4 regions of the Comamonas aquatica genome follow, and region 4 is predicted to be linked to each of the others. Evidence: predicted binding sites of a transcription regulator. Region 4 holds the regulator's gene; each other region holds the start of a gene.
What was found. Region 4 encodes sigma-54, which starts transcription at its own class of promoters, with help from an activator protein. Its sites were predicted from a motif close to TGGCANGNAANCTGCTTT; they were not measured.

Region 1 (4,046 bases), 380 kb from region 4:
CTTCAGGCCCGACACGCCCCACAGGCACAGAGGGCCAGCGATCAGACCCATGACGATGGAACCCATGGGGCCCACGAAACCAGCGGCAGGGGTGATGGTCACCAGACCCGCCACGGCACCCGAGGCGGCACCCAGCATGGAGGCCTTGCCCTTGTGCAGGGCTTCGGCCACGATCCAGGACACGGCGGCGGCGCCGGTCGCCAGGATGGTGTTGATGAAGGCCAGGCCAGCGATGCCGTTGGCGGCACCGGCGGAGCCGGCGTTGAAGCCGAACCAGCCCACCCACAGCAGGGAGGCACCGACCATGGTCAGGGTCAGGCTGTGCGGAGGCAGGGCTTCCTTGCCGAAGCCGATGCGCTTGCCCACCATGTAGGCACCCACCAGGCCGGCCACGGCCGCGTTGATGTGCACCACGGTGCCGCCGGCGAAGTCCAGCGCGCCATCGGCCGCCAGCAGACCACCGCCCCAGACCATGTGGGCCATGGGGATGTAGCTGAAGGTGAACCACAGCACGGAGAAGATCATCACGGCCGCGAACTTGATGCGTTCGGCAAAGGCACCCACGATCAGCGCCACGGTGATGGCGGCAAAGGTGGACTGGAAGGCCACGAATACGTATTCGGGGATGGTGGGCAGCATGGCCGACAGGGTGTCGGGCGTGATGCCGGCCAGGAACAGCTTGTCGAAGCTGCCGAAGAACTTGCCTTCACCGCCGAAGGCCAGCGAGAAGCCGTAGATCGCCCACAGCACGGTGATCAGCGAGAACACGGTGAACACCTGGGCCAGCACGGACAGCATGTTCTTGGAGCGCACCAGGCCACCGTAGAACAGGGCCAGGCCAGGGATGACCATCAGGATCACCAGCATGGTGGAGGTCAGCATCCACGCGGTGTCGCCGGCGCTCAGGACGGGGGCAGCAGGCGCGGCCGCTTCGGCGACGACTTCGGCCACCACCGCCACGGCGGGGGCAGCTTCTTGCGCAATGGCACCGGTGGCGGCGGCCAGCAGGCCCAGACCCAGTGAGATGGCAGGGAGCGATTTTTTCATGTCAGTCTCTTGCATTAGGGGGTGGGTTACAGGGCTTCCTTGCCGGTCTCGCCGGTGCGGATGCGCACGACCTGCTCCAGGTCGTAAACGAAAATCTTGCCGTCGCCGATCTTGCCGGTGCGGGCTGCGCCTTCGATGGCTTCGATCACCTGCTCGAGCACGGCATCGTCGACCGCGGCTTCCAACTTCACCTTGGGCAGGAAGTCGACGACATACTCGGCGCCGCGGTACAGCTCGGTGTGACCTTTTTGGCGGCCGAAGCCCTTCACCTCGGTCACGGTGATGCCCTGTACGCCAAGCTGTGACAGTGCTTCGCGCACCTCGTCGAGCTTGAAGGGCTTGATGATGGCTGACACCATTTTCATAAGACGTTCCTCCGGGAAGCTGGCAGTTGTAAAAAGTGTTGTGACAAGCCCTTTAAGCATGGAGCGTGCCAACCAACGGCCTTGCAGCGGAGCAGGCCCGCGTTCTACAGTGCACATCTGGAAACATCGCGCGTTGCACCACTTTAGTGCAAACCCACGGTGGCATGTGCTGCTTTTTTGTGCACCTTTTGAGGGAGGACCGCCCCATGAGCCTGGCTTGCGTCCAAAGTCGTGCCCTTTTGGGGCTGCAAGCGCCCGCCGTCACCGTGGAAGTGCATCTGGCCAACGGCCTGCCCAGCCTGGCCCTGGTGGGGCTGGCCGACGTGGAGGTCAAGGAAGCCCGCGAGCGCGTGCGCTGCGCCATCGTCAACAGCGGCCTGGAATTTCCAACCAACAAGCGCATCACCGTGAACCTGGCGCCGGCCGACCTGCCCAAGGACTCCGGCCGCTTCGACCTGCCCATCGCCCTGGGCATCCTGGCCGCCAGCGGGCAGATCGATGCGGCGCGGCTCCACGGCTGGGAGTTCGCGGGCGAGCTGTCGCTGTCCGGCGAGCTGCGCCCGGTGCGCGGGGCCCTGGCCACCAGCCTGGCCCTGCCCTGGGGCCAGACCCCGGCACGCCTGGTGCTGCCGCTGGACAGCGCCGCCGAGGCGGCCTGCGCCCCGCAGGCCGAGGTCTATGGTGCCGCCCACCTGCTGGATGTGGTGGCGCAACTGCTGCCCCCGGGTGCCACCCCGCATGACCGCGCCAGCACGGGCTGGCAGCGCATGCTGCCGCCACCGCGCCAGGCGCCCCGGGTCCTGCTGGATCTGGCCGAGGTCAAGGGCCAGGTCCAGGCCAAGCGCGCCCTGGAGATTGCCGCCGCCGGCAGCCATGCCGTGCTGCTGGTCGGCCCGCCCGGGTCGGGCAAGTCCATGCTGGCCCACCGGTTTGCCGGCCTCCTGCCGCCCATGACCGAGCAGGAAGCCGTCGAAAGCGCGGCCATCGCCAGCCTGTGCGGGCGCTTCCAGGCCACGCAGTGGGGCCAGCGCCGCACCGCCCACCCACACCACACGGCCAGCGCTGTGGCCCTGGTCGGCGGGGGCTCACCGCCCAAGCCCGGTGAGATCTCCCTGGCCCACCATGGCACGCTGTTCCTCGATGAATTCCCCGAATTCAGCCGCAGCGCGCTGGAGGCCCTGCGCGAGCCACTGGAGACCGGCTGCATCACCATCGCCCGCGCCACGCACAGCGCGGAGTTCCCGGCGCGCTTCCAGCTGATTGCGGCCATGAACCCCTGCCCCTGCGGCTTCTGGGGCAGTGCCCAGCGCAACTGCCGCTGCACGCCCGACCAGGTGGCGCGCTACCAGGGCAAGCTCAGCGGCCCGCTGCTGGACCGCATCGACCTGCACGTCGAGGTGCACAGCCTGCCGGCCGAGCAACTGCTGGCCAGCACCGAGGGCGAACGCAGCCAGGCCGTGCAGGCCCGCGTGGCCCAGGCGCGGGCGCGGGCCCTGCAGCGCCAGGGCTGCAGCAACCAGCTGCTGCAGGGCGACGCGCTGGAGCAGCACCTGCAGCTGGAGGACAGCGCCGCCGCCCTGGTGCGCAAGGCCGCCGACCGCCTGGGCTGGTCGGCCCGCGCCACCCACCGCGCGCTGCGCGTGGCGCGCACCATCGCCGACCTGGCCGGCAGCCCCCACATCGCCAGCGCCCACGTGGCCGAGGCCATGCAGTACCGCCGCACCCTGGTGCCCGCGAGTCCCTGAGCGTCGCCTCAAAAAAACCTGCCAAATTGGCCTGCAGCGCTTGCTGCGCCTGCGCAGGGCGCTATGCCATCAGGAGTTCTTCGGCTTCGGCCATGGCCTGGGTCGGTGCCACGGTCTCGTGCAGCAGCTGCACCCAGGCGCGCAGCGCGGGTGACCAGCTGGCCTCGGGGCCGGTGACCAGGCAGGTGTCCACCCGGGCGATGTCGGTCAGCCCCGGGGGCAGCGCGCAGCCCTGCACGCCAAAGCGCGCCTGCTGGGCCTGCACCACGGACTGGGGCAGCAGCGCATAGCCCATGCCGGCGGCGACGCAGCCCAGGATGGCGTCCAGCGAACCCAGCTCCATGATGCGCGCCGAGGTGATGCCCTGGCTGGCCAGCAGCAGCTCGATGCGCTGGCGGTAGCTGCAGCCCTGGCGGAAGGCCAGAAAGGGCTGCTGGCACAGCTGCTGCGGCGTGGGGAACTGCGCCAGCGGCGCACTGCCGACCAGCACCAGGGTTTCGCGGAACACCGGCCAGGCCTGCAGCCGCGGCTGCGGTGGCTGGCCGGCGACCAGGGCGCAGTCCAGCCGCCCGGCCAGCATCTCGTCGACCAGAAAGGCCGTGGGGCCGGTGCGCAGCTCCATCACCATGCCGGGGTGGCGGCGGTGCAGCTGGGCCAGCAGCGGCGGCAGGCGCAGCGCGGCCGTGGTCTCCATGGAGCCGATGCACAGCGCCCCCGGCGCCGCCTGGCGGCCCTGCAGCAGGGCCAGCACCTCGTCGTGCGAGGCCAGCATGTGCCGCGCATGGCCACGCAGCAGCCGCCCGGCCGAGGTGGGCACCACCGGCGTGCTGCGCTCCAGCAGTTGCGCGCCCAGCTCTTCCTCCAGCTTCTTGATGTGGGCCGTCACGTT
Region 2 (4,046 bases), 570 kb from region 4:
CCCGGCTGGGTGTCGGGGTTGCCGGCCTTGCCGATGGCCACGATGCGGCCGCCCTTCAGGCCGATGTCGGCTTTGACAATCCCCCAGTGGTCCAGGATCAGCGCGTTGGTCAGCACGGTATCGACCGCGCCTTGCTCGCGCGTGCGCTGGCTTTGCGCCATGCCGTCACGGATGGTCTTGCCGCCGCCGAACTTCACTTCCTCGCCATAGCCGCCCGCAGCCAGGGTGTAGTCTTTCTCGACTTCGACGATCAACTCGGTATCGGCCAGGCGCAGGCGGTCGCCCACGGTGGGGCCAAAGGTTTCGGCGTAGGCACGTCGGTCCATGGTGGCCATATCAAAGTGCTCCTTGAATCAGGCCGCGAAAGCCGTAGATCTGGCGGTCGCCGCCGATGTCGACCAGCTCCACCGTGCGTTGCTGGCCGGGCTCGAAGCGCACGGCCATGCCGCTGGCGATGTTCAGGCGCATGCCGTGGGCGCTGGCGCGGTCGAAGTCCAGGCCGGCGTTGGTTTCGGCAAAGTGGTAGTGCGAGCCGACCTGGATGGGCCGGTCGCTGGCGTTCTTGACCAGCAGCGTGACCGTGCGCCGGCCGGGGTTGAGGGGGTGGGCCCCCTCGTCCAGGAGCAGTTCACCAGGAATCATGCGGTGCCTCCGTGGGATCAGGCCAGACGCGTCAGCAGGGCCACGCCCAGGACGGCGGTTGCGGCGCCCGCCAGCCTGGCTAACAGCTGGTGGCGCTGCATCACGCGGTGGCCCAGGGCCATGCCGCCCAGGTGCAGCAGGGCCGATCCGGCCGCCATGCCCAGCACTGCACCGGCTGCAGCGGCGGCGCTGTCCTCGAACAGTTCATAGCCATGGGCCGCGCCGTGGAAGAAGGCAAACACCCCCACCAGGGCGGCGGCGGCACCCCAGGCCATCTTCTGCCGCACCATCACCAGCAGGCCCAGCACCAGCACCGAGGCGGCAATCATGGGCTCGACGGCCGGCACGTGCAGGCCCGCAAAGCCGGCCAGGCAGCCGGCCACCAGCAGGGCCACAAAGGCCGCCGGGGCGCGCCAGGCCGTGCCGTGGTGGGGAAAGGCCAGGGCGCTCCAGGCGCCCACGGCCAGCATGGCCGCCAGGTGGTCGGCGCCGCCGAAGGGGTGGGCGAAGGCGTGGGCCAGGCTGTCCAGAAAATTGTGGTGGCCGCCACCGTCCGCGCCCACGTGGGCCAGGGCGCTCAGCGGCAGGGCCGACGCGGTGGCGAGGAGGGTGGTGATCAGGTTCTTGGTTTTCATAGCTGTCTGCGCTGGTGGAATAAGGGCTGGAGGCCTAAAAGCCTGCAAGTTCTGGGCGGTCGCTCAGACGATGGGTTCGTGCACCGTGACCAGCTTGGTGCCATCGGGGAAGGTGGCCTCGATCTGGATGTCGGGGATCATCTCGGCCACGCCGTCCATCACGTCGGCGCGCGTCAGCACGGTGCGGCCTGCGCTCATCAGCTGGGCCACGGTCTTGCCGTCGCGGGCGCCTTCCATGACGAAGGCGCTGATCAGGGCCACGGATTCCGGGTAGTTCAGCTTCAGGCCACGGGCCTGGCGGCGCTCGGCCAGCAGCGCGGCGGTGAAGATGAGCAGCTTGTCTTTTTCTCGCGGCGTTAATTCCATGTCGATTCCCTCCATCGGTCCGCAGTGCCGGCCCCGTGGACGGGGGCGGTGCGGCCATGCCATGTCGCGGCCTGCATGCCGCCCGGCGTGCGCACACACGGCGGGCCGTGCGGCGCCTGGGCGGTCACCAGGGCTGGCACCTGCAGTGCAAGCACCGTGCCAGTCGGGCACAGAAGCTGCATCGCTGACCCCACCATGACCCAGTCCCCTGCCGCCGCCGCGCCTGCGACGCCTGCCTCGACCGACCCCTGCGTGCCGCAGCAGGTGGTCAAGGTGCGCCGCGACTACAACGGCTGGGTGGCGACGGAAACCCTGGAGGACTACGCCCTGCGCTATACGCCGCAGCGCTTTCGGCGCTGGTCCGCGTGGCGGGTGGCGAACACCGCCTTCGGCGCGGCCTCGTTCCTGATCCTGGAGGCCGTGGGCGCCACGCTGCTGGTGCAGTACGGCTGGGCGAATGCCTTCTGGGCCATCGTGGCCACCGGCCTGATCATCTTTGCGGCGGGCCTGCCCATCAGCGTCTACGCGGCGCGCTACGGGGTGGACATGGACCTGCTGACGCGCGGCGCGGGCTTTGGCTACATCGGCTCGACCATCACCTCGCTGATCTACGCCACCTTCACCTTCATCTTCTTCGCGCTGGAGGCGGCCGTGATGGCCTACGCGCTGGAGCTGGCGCTGGACATCCCGCCGGCCTGGGGCTACCTGATCTGCGCCCTGGTGGTGATTCCGCTGGTCACGCACGGGGTGTCCATGATCAGCCGGCTGCAGATGTGGACCCAGCCACTGTGGCTGCTGATGCTGGTCGTGCCCTTTGTCTACGTGCTGCTGCGCAATCCTGGTGCGTTTGCGCAGGTGGTGCACTACGGTGGTGAGTCGGGCGCGGGTGCGCATTTTTCATTGCCTCTTTTTGGTGCGGCGCTGACCGTGGGCATTGCCCTGATCACCCAGATGGGGGAGCAGGCCGACTACCTGCGCTTCATGCCGGCGCGCGCGCAGACCACGCGGCTGCGCTGGTGGTCCGGCGTGCTGCTGGGCGGGCCGGGCTGGGTGGCGCTGGGCGTGGCCAAGATGCTGGGCGGGGCGCTGCTGGCCTATCTGGCGATCTCGCACTCCGTGCCGGCCAGCCATGCGGTCGATCCCAACCAGATGTACCTGGCGGCGTATGAGTACGTGTTCCCGCACTACGGCTGGGCGGTGGCGGCCACGGCGCTGTTCGTGGTGATCTCGCAGCTCAAGATCAATGTGACCAATGCCTATGCGGGCTCGCTGGCCTGGTCCAACTTCTTCTCGCGCCTCACGCACAGCCACCCCGGGCGCGTGGTCTGGGTGGTGTTCAACACGTTGATCGCCTTCATGCTGATGGAGATGAACGTGTTCCGCGCCCTGGGCGAGGTGCTGGGCCTGTACTCCAACATCGCCATCGCCTGGATCATGGCCGTGGTGGCCGACCTGGTCATCAACAAGCCGCTGGGCTGGTCGCCCCGGGGCATTGAATTCAAGCGTGCCCACCTGTACGACATCAACCCCGTGGGTGTGGGGGCCATGGGCCTGGCCTCGGGGCTGTCGATCGCAGCCCACTTGGGCGTGTTCGGGCCGCTGGCCCAGGCGTTCTCGGCCCTGATCGCCATGGTGGTGGCCCTGGTCGCCGCACCGCTGATCGCCTGGGCCACGCGCGGGCGCTACTACCTGGCGCGCACGGCCACGCTGCCGGCCCAGGCCTGCACCGGGTGCACGGGCTGCCGCGCGGTCCCCCAGGCCCAGGCCGTGCACACCTTGCGCTGCACCGTGTGCGAGCGCGACTACGAAGTGCCGGACATGGCCCACTGCCCGGCCTATGGCGGCCACATCTGTTCGCTGTGCTGCACCCTGGATGCGCGCTGCGGCGACCTGTGCAAGCCCCAGGCGCATTGGGGCGTGCAGTGGCGCGCCGCGCTGCGCTGGCTGCTGCCGGAGCAGCTGTGGCGGCTGTTCGACAAGGGCCTGGGGCACTTTCTGCTGCTGATGCTGGTGATTGCCCCGCTGCTGGCGGCGGTGCTGGGCCTGCTCTACCACCAGGAGCTGCAGACCCTGCAGCGCACCGCCATGACGCCGGCCGCACTGCAGGCGGCACAGGCGGCGCTGGGTTCGGCCATGCTTAAGGCCTACCTGGGCCTGCTGCTGATTGCTGGCATCGTGGCCTGGTGGCTGGTGCTGGCGCACCAGAGCCGCCGCGTGGCGCAGGAAGAGTCCAACCGCCAGACCGGCCTGCTGGTGCGCGAAATCGCCCTGCACCAGCAGACCGATGCCGCGCTGCAAAGCGCCCGCAAAGCCGCCGAAGAGGCGCGTGCCGTGGCCGAGGCGGCACGCGAAACCGCCGACCACGCCAACCAGGCCAAGAGCCGCTACCTCAGCGCCATCAGC
Region 3 (4,046 bases), 1.2 Mb from region 4:
GCGCCGATCTCGGAGTGGTCGCCGCCGCGGCCCTTGCCGATGTCGTGGAACAGCGCCGCCAGGTACAGCAGCCAGGGCTTGTCCCAGCCGCTGGCCAGTTGCGAGCACAGCGGGTACTCGTGCACGTGCTCGGCCATGAAGAAGCGCCGCATGTTGCGCAGCACCATCAGCGTGTGCTGGTCCACGGTGTAGACGTGGAACAGGTCGTGCTGCATCTGGCCCACGATGCGGCGGAAGGACCACAGGTAGCGCCCCAGCACCGAGGTGGCGTTCATCAGCCGGAAGGCATGGGTCTGGCCGCGCGGCTCCTGCAGGATCTGCATGAAGGTGTCGCGGTTCACCGGGTCCTGGCGGAAGGTGTTGTCCATCAGGTCGCGCGCGCTGTACAGGGCACGCAGCGTGCGTGCCGACAGGTCGCGCAGGCCGGGCGACTTCTGATAGGTCAGGAAGGTCGCCAGGATGGCCTGCGGGTCCTTCTGGTACAGGTCGTCGCTGGCCACCTCGATCAGCCCGTCCTTGTCGAAGAAGCGGTCGTCGATGCGCTTGAGCTCGGCATTGTTCGGGTACAGGTGCTCCTCGATGTTCAGCAGCAGGATTTGCTGCAGCTGCATCACCGCCTTGGCCGCCCAGTAGTAGCGGCGCATCAGCACCTCGCTGGCACGCACGGGCATGGTCTCACCCACGGGCGTGTGGCTCTGGATGCCGAAGGACTCGGCCACGGCGGTCTGCAAATCGAAGATCAGCCGGTCCTCGTGCCGGCCCGACAGGGCGTGCAGCTTGGCGCGGATCAGGCTCAGCGTGGCCTCATTGCGCTCCAGCTGCGTCGCCTCGAACTCGGTGGCAATCCCGCTGGCCGCCAGCTCGCGCCAGTTGCTGCCCAGGCCGGCGGCCTGCGCCACCCACAGGATGGTGTGCAGGTCGCGCAGGCCGCCGGGCGATTCCTTGCAGTTGGGCTCCAGCGAATAGGGCGTGCCCTCGTGCTTGATGTGGCGCTGGCGCAGCTCCAGCGTCTTGGCGGTGAAGAAGGCCTTGGGGTTGAGCGAGGCGCGGTACTGGCGCTGGAATTCGGCAAACAGTGCCGCATCGCCGTCGATCAGCCTGGCTTCCAGCAGCGAGGTTTGCACGGTCACGTCGTTCTGGGCCTCGGCCACGCATTCGCTGATGGTGCGCACGCTGGAGCCGATTTCCAGGCCCGCATCCCAGCAGGCGCCGATGAAGCGCTCCAGGTCCTCCTTCAGCGGGGCGTGCCCCTCGGTGCTGTGGCCGGGCAGCAGCAACAGCACGTCCACGTCGGAGGCGGGGAACAACTGCTCGCGGCCATAGCCGCCCACGGCCACCAGGGCCACCTCGGCCGGCAGCCCGCTGGCCGCGCGGATGGCACACAGGTGCTGGTCGGTCAGCCGCGAGAGCTTTTGCAGCACGCTGCGGATGCCCCGGGTGCTGCTGGCAGGGGTGCGCAAGGCGTCGGTGAGGGTCGCCTTGTCCTGGCGGTAGGCAGTGCGCAGGGCGCCGAGTTCGATGTTCATGGCAAGAAAGACCTGTCAGGCAAAAACTGGACCACAGGCAAGCAAGAAATATGCAAGGCGTGGCGGCGGCATGGACCTGGAGCCCGAGTGTGCACGATCCCGCCATGAAAAAAGGCAGTCCGCCTGCAGCGGGACTGCCTTGTCACAGGGCGTCAGGGCCGGTGCCGCATCAGGTGCGGATGCCGCTGATGAAGTCGGGCGGCGTGGGCGAGCCCTCGGACCAGGTCAGGATGTCGTAGCCGGTCTGGGTCACGGCCAGCATCAGCTCCCACTGGGCCGACAGGCTGCGGTCCTTGGTGATGATGGTCCAGCCGTCGTTGCCCAGTTCCTTCACCTCGCGCTTGCCCAGGTTCAGCATGGGCTCGATGGTGAAGACCATCCCTTCTTCCAGCACCGTGCCCGTGCCGGGCTTGCCGTAGTGCAGCACCTGGGGTTCTTCGTGGAATTTCTGACCGATGCCGTGGCCACAGTATTCGCGTACCACCGACAGGTTGTGCTTTTCGGCAAAAGTTTGGATGGCGTGGCCAATATCGCCCAAGGTGTTGCCCGGTTTGACTTGCTGGATGCCCAGCCACATGGCTTCAAACGTCAGCCTGTCCAGGCGCTTGCCTGCAATCGTGCCTTCGCCAATCTGGAACATGCGGCTGTTGTCGCCGTACCAGCCGTCTTCGGTGATGACGGTGACGTCCACGTTCACGATGTCGCCTTTTTTCAGCGGTTTGTCGTTCGGGATGCCGTGGCACACCACATGGTTGGGCGAGGTGCACAGGTGGCCGGGGTAGGGCGGGTAGCCCGGGGGCTGGTAGCCGATGGTGGCGGACCGGGTGCCCTGCTGGGCCATGCACTCGGCGCCCAGGCGGTCGATCTCTGCGGTGGTGATGCCGGGCTTGATGTGGGGGGTGATGTAGTCCAGCACTTCCGAAGCCAGTCGGCCTGCAACGCGCATGCGCTCGATGTCTTGCGGGGTTTTGATGGTGATGCTCATGCCATGGATTATTCCATCGGCCGGCTTTCGGTGGCGGCACAGGCCCGCTTGGGGAAGTTGCTAGCAGGGTGTTGGCGATTGTGTGCAAAGCATGTGTCTATTCCCCCTGCTCATATTGCTTTCCATATATAGGGTATTCGACCCGGTAAAATCGCAACTCTCTCAATTCAGCGTCCCTGCCTTGGTGCTTGTCCTCAGGGCGGGGCGCTTTTGACCAGCCTTCACATAAACAGGCCGCCTCGTGACCTTGCATTTGACTCAGTTTGAGGGTGGAAACGCCCTGAGCTCGTTCCGCGCCCAGCAACTCCTGACCGATCTGGTCGCCATCCACCCCAAGATCACGGGCATCAGCGCCCGATTTGTGCACCTGGTTGCCACCGAGGCCGCCCCGACCGCCGAGCAAGCTCAGCGTCTGGCGGCCTTGTTGACGTATGGCGACCCGTATGTCGGCGGCAGCGACGGTGTGGCCCTGGTCGTCACCCCGCGCCTGGGCACCATCTCGCCCTGGGCCTCCAAGGCCACCGACATCGCGCGCAACTGCGGCCTGGAGGTGTTCCGCGTCGAACGCATGACCGAGTACCGCGTGGAGGTGAAGTCCGGCCTGTTGGGCGGCAAGCCCGAGCTGTCGCAAGCGCAGACCGCGCAGATCGCGGCCTTGCTGCACGACCGCATGACCGAATCGGTCTTCGCCACCCGTGCCGAAGCCGAGCAGCTGTTCTCCACCCTGCAGGCCCAGCCCATGGAGTTTGTGGACGTGCTGGGCGGCGGCCGCGCGGCGCTGGAAACCGCGAACAAGCAGTGGGGCCTGGCCCTGGCCGACGACGAGATCGAGTACCTGGTCAACGCTTTCAATGACCTCAAGCGCAATCCCACGGACGTGGAACTGATGATGTTTGCGCAGGCCAACTCCGAGCACTGCCGCCACAAGATCTTCAACGCCAAGTTCACCATCGACGGTGTGGAGCAGGACAAGTCGCTGTTCGGCATGATCCGCAACACCGAAGCCGTCTCGCCCCAGCACACCGTGGTGGCCTACTCCGACAACGCCTCCATCATGGAAGGCCATGTGGTCGAGCGTTTCGTGGCCCAATTCGATGCCAAGGCAGGCACAGTCAGCGCGCCCAGCTATCAAAAGAAGGTCGCGACCAACCATGTGCTGATGAAGGTGGAGACGCACAACCACCCCACGGCCATCTCGCCCTTCCCCGGCGCCTCGACCGGTGCCGGCGGCGAAATCCGTGACGAAGGCGCGACCGGCCGTGGCTCCAAGCCCAAGGCCGGCCTGACCGGCTTCACCGTCTCCAAGCTGTGGGGCAGCGAAGTCGGCAAGCCCGAGCACATTGCCAGCCCGCTGCAGATCATGATCGAAGGCCCCCTGGGTGGCGCGGCGTTCAACAACGAGTTTGGTCGCCCCAACCTGACCGGCTACTTCCGCGAGTACGAGCAGCAGGTCGGCGACATCACCCGTGGCTACCACAAGCCCATCATGATCGCCGGTGGCCTGGGCGTGATCGACGCCGAGCTGACCAAGAAGA
Region 4 (4,046 bases):
GGACAGTGATGGCAGAAGATTCTCGTGACACGCGTGCCACCAGCAAGCTGGAGGCGCGCCACCTGGCCAAGACCTATGGCAGCCGCAAGGTGGTCAAGGACGTGTCCATGACGGTGCAAAAGGGCGAGGTGGTGGGCCTGCTCGGCCCCAACGGCGCGGGCAAGACCACCTCGTTCTACATGATCGTGGGTCTGGTGCGCTGCGATGGCGGCGACATCCTGATCGACGGCCAGTCCGTGGGCAACATGCCCATCCACCAGCGCTCGCGCCTGGGGCTGTCCTACCTGCCGCAGGAAGCCTCGATCTTTCGCAAGCTGAATGTCGAGGACAACGTGCGCGCCGTGCTGGAGCTGCAGACGGATGCGGCCGGCCAGCCCCTGAGTGCCGCTGCCATCGAGCAGCAACTGACCAGCCTGCTGCAGGAGCTGCGCGTCGAGCACCTGCGCAAGTCGCCGTCGCTGGCGCTGTCCGGCGGCGAGCGCCGCCGCGTGGAGATCGCGCGCGCCCTGGCCTCCAACCCGCGCTTCATCCTGCTGGACGAGCCCTTCGCCGGCATCGATCCGATCGCCGTGATCGAGATCCAGCGCATCATCGGCTTCCTCAAGGAACGCGGCATCGGTGTGCTGATTACCGATCACAACGTGCGCGAAACACTGGGTATCTGTGACCACGCCTTCATCATCAGCGATGGCACAGTACTCGCCCAGGGCACACCCGAGGAGATCGTCGAGAACCCGGATGTGCGCCGGGTCTACCTGGGCGAGCACTTCCGCATGTAGTCTGGCCCGGCAGCGTCGGCAATCACAAGAAAGTTCGAGGGGGTACAGCGTTGAAGCCAGGTTTGTCACTGCGGGTCTCACAGCATCTGGCGCTCACGCCGCAGTTGCAGCAATCCATCCGGCTGTTGCAGCTATCCACCCTGGAGTTGTCCCAGGAAGTCGAGCAAATGCTCGACGACAACCCGTTTCTGGAGCTGGCCTCGGACGACGCCCCGCGCGAGGAGTTCGGCCTGCAGGCCGCGGACGAGCCCGCCCAGCACGAGGGCGGCTCGGTCGACGAAACACCATATTCCATAGCAGACAGCGCAGGTGCCGCAAGCGCTGAAGGCCAAAAAGACCAGGAATCCGCGGCGCCCGACAGCGACGTGCCCAGCGACTGGGAGGGCGACGGCAGCGTCGACATCGCGCACGACGACAGCGAATGGGGCGGCGACGCCCCGGCGCGCGGCAACCGCAATGACGACGAGGATGCCCCCACGGCCCTGGACCTGGCGGGCGCGCACGAGTCGCTGACCGATTTCCTGCACCAGCAGGCGCTGTCGCTGCGCCTGTCCGAGATCGACCGCTATGCGCTGCGTTTCCTGATCGAAAACCTCAACGACGATGGCTACCTCGAGGACCCGCTGCAGGCGTTGGCTGAGGGCCTGGCCGGCACCGACGATCTGGAGCAGCTGGACGAGCTGGTGCACCGCTTCACCGTGGCCCTGCGCCTGCTGCAGTCGCTGGAGCCCGTGGGCGTGGGCGCCCGCGACCTGGCCGAATGCCTGCGCCTGCAGCTGCTGCACCTGCACCGCGAGGATCCGCAGGACGAGATGCTGGGGGTGGCGCTGCAGGTCTGCGCCCAGCCGCTGGAAATGCTGGCGCGGCGCGATGTGCGCAAGCTGATGCAGGCCTGCGGCCTGCCCGAGGCCAAGGTGCGCGCCGCGCTGGGCGTCATCGCTCGGCTGGAGCCCAAGCCGGGGCGGCGCTTCACCGATGTCGAGCGCCACATCATCGTGCCCGACGTGATCGTCAAGAAAACAGCGCGCAAGGGGGGGGATGGCCTGGCGCAGTTCAGCGTGCAGCTGAACCCGGACGTGATGCCGCGCCTGCGCGTGCACGACGTGTACGCCAACGCCCTGCGCAGCCACAAGGGCAGCGACGGGCACGCCGGCCTGCAGCAGCGGCTGCAGGAGGCGCGCTGGTTCATCAAGAACGTGCAGCAGCGCTTCGACACCATCCTGCGCGTGTCCAAGGCCATCGTCGACCGGCAGAAGAACTTTTTCGTGCACGGCGAGCTGGCCATGCGCCCGCTGGTGCTGCGCGACATTGCCGACGAACTGGGCCTGCACGAATCGACCATCAGCCGCGTGACCACGGCCAAGTACATGGCCACGCCGCACGGCACCTACGAGCTGAAGTTCTTCTTCGGCTCGGGCCTGGGCACGGAGACCGGGGGCAACGCCTCCAGCACGGCGGTGCGCGCGCTGATCAAGCAGTTCGTCGCGGCCGAGAGCCCGAAGAAACCGCTGTCCGACAGCCAGATCGCGGACATGCTCAAGGAGCAGGGCATCGAGTGCGCGCGCCGCACCGTGGCCAAGTACCGCGAGGCCTTGAAGATCGCCCCGGCCAACCTGCGCAAGGCGCTGTAGACGCGTTCCGGTCCGGTGGGGGCAGCCGGTGGGACAGCACCGACACAGCGGCCAATCATCAAAAAGAGAGCTGCTGGCGCTCCATACACAAAGGGTTCAGATGGAAAACCATCTGAACCCTTTTATGCAAGCGCGCGAGCAGCTCTCTTTTTAAAACCCCGCGGGCCCGCGCTGCGCGTGCCCGGCGGTGTGTCAGCGCAGGGCCAGGGCCTGCGTGGCGGGCGCGTGGTCCAGCTTGAAGCCGCCGACCACCTCGGCCAGCTGGTGCGCCTGCTGCTGCAACGACTGCGCGGCGGCGGTGGCCTGTTCGACCAGGGCGGCGTTCTGCTGCGTGCCCTGGTCCATCTGGCTGACGGCGCCGTTGATCTCGCCGATGCCGTTGCTCTGCTCCTGGCTGGCGTGGCTGATCTCCGCCACGATGGCGGTGACGCGGCGCACGCTGTCCACCACTTCCTGCATGGTGGCGCCGGCCTCCTGCACCAGGCGGCTGCCGGTGTTGACCTGGTTGACCGAGTCGTCGATCAGCTGCTTGATCTCCTTGGCCGCGGCGGCGCTGCGCTGGGCCAGGGTGCGCACCTCGCCGGCCACCACGGCAAAGCCGCGGCCCTGTTCGCCGGCGCGGGCGGCTTCCACGGCGGCGTTCAGCGCCAGGATGTTGGTCTGGAAGGCGATGCTGTCGATCACGCCGATGATGTCGACGATCTTGCGCGACGCGGCGTCGATCCCGCCCATGGTCTGCACCACCTGGCCGACCACGCTGCCGCCGTGCGAGGCGACGGAGGAGGCGCTGCTGGCCAGCTGGTTGGCCTGGCGGGCGTTCTCGGCGTTCTGCTGCACCGTGGCGGTGAGCTGCTCCATCGCCGCGGCGGTCTCCTCCAGCGAGCTGGCCTGCTGCTCGGTGCGCGAGGACAGGTCCTGGTTGCCCATGGCGATTTCCTGGCTGGCCAGGCGCACCGATTCCGAGGCGGTGCGGATGCGCAGCAGCACGGCGGCGATCTTGTTCACGAAGTGGTTGAAGGCGGTGGCGATCTGTGCCAGCTCGTCCTTGCCGCTGTTGTCCAGGCGCACGGTCAGATCCCCCTCGCCCGAGGCGATGTCTTCCAGCGCATCGCGCACCATGGCCAGACGGCGCAGCTGGCGGCTGACGGCCACCGACACCAGGGCCACGGCCGCCACCAGGCACAGCGCGGTGATGGCCGCCGCCACCTGCAGCAGGTGGCGCAGCGGCGCGGTGGCCTCGGCGCGGTCGATACCGATGGCCAGCACCCAGGGTGTGCCCTCGACCTTGACGGCATACAGCATCTGCTCGGCATCACCGATGGTGACGTTCGCGCTCTGGCCTTGGCTGGTCAGCTGCTCGATCAGGGCCGGCGTCAGCGCCGGCGCGAGGGCGCTCATGGGCTTGAGCACCAGGTCCGCCTGGGCATGCGCCAGGATGTTGCCCTGGCCGTCCAGCAGGAAGGCAAAGCTCTTGGGGGTGGGCTGGATGCTGGTCACCTTGCGGGAGACCGTGTCCAGGTGCATGTCCGAGCCGACGACGGCCACGGTCTGCCCGTTGGTCACCACGGGCTCCACGAAGCTGATGGTCAGCTTGCTGGTGCTGGCGTCAACGTAGGCCGGCGTCAGCGCCGCCTTG

Region 1: the regulator sigma-54 is predicted to act here: its motif matches at 1,466-1,483, upstream of KAQ61_RS17300 (P-II family nitrogen regulator).
Region 2: the regulator sigma-54 is predicted to act here: its motif matches at 1,788-1,805, upstream of KAQ61_RS12945 (urease subunit gamma).
Region 3: the regulator sigma-54 is predicted to act here: its motif matches at 1,565-1,582, upstream of KAQ61_RS10155 ([protein-PII] uridylyltransferase).

What each region holds. Positions count from the first base shown of each region.
Region 1 covers NZ_CP072916.1:3,689,508-3,693,553, reverse strand. Annotated here, with positions in the region: gene KAQ61_RS17305 (ammonium transporter) at 1-1,047, opposite strand, end outside; gene KAQ61_RS17300 (P-II family nitrogen regulator) at 1,074-1,412, opposite strand; gene KAQ61_RS17295 (YifB family Mg chelatase-like AAA ATPase) at 1,619-3,157, shown strand; gene KAQ61_RS17290 (LysR family transcriptional regulator) at 3,219-4,046, opposite strand, start outside.
Region 2 covers NZ_CP072916.1:2,737,599-2,741,644, reverse strand. Annotated here, with positions in the region: gene ureC (urease subunit alpha) at 1-335, opposite strand, end outside; gene KAQ61_RS12955 (urease subunit beta) at 337-642, opposite strand; gene KAQ61_RS12950 (HupE/UreJ family protein) at 660-1,277, opposite strand; gene KAQ61_RS12945 (urease subunit gamma) at 1,341-1,643, opposite strand; gene KAQ61_RS12940 (hybrid sensor histidine kinase/response regulator) at 1,839-4,046, shown strand, end outside.
Region 3 covers NZ_CP072916.1:2,134,823-2,138,868, reverse strand. Annotated here, with positions in the region: gene KAQ61_RS10155 ([protein-PII] uridylyltransferase) at 1-1,526, opposite strand, end outside; gene map (type I methionyl aminopeptidase) at 1,696-2,511, opposite strand; gene purL (phosphoribosylformylglycinamidine synthase) at 2,753-4,046, shown strand, end outside.
Region 4 covers NZ_CP072916.1:3,309,795-3,313,840, reverse strand. Annotated here, with positions in the region: gene lptA (lipopolysaccharide transport periplasmic protein LptA) at 1-9, shown strand, start outside; gene lptB (LPS export ABC transporter ATP-binding protein) at 9-779, shown strand; gene KAQ61_RS15625 (RNA polymerase factor sigma-54) at 830-2,410, shown strand; gene KAQ61_RS15620 (methyl-accepting chemotaxis protein) at 2,603-4,046, opposite strand, start outside.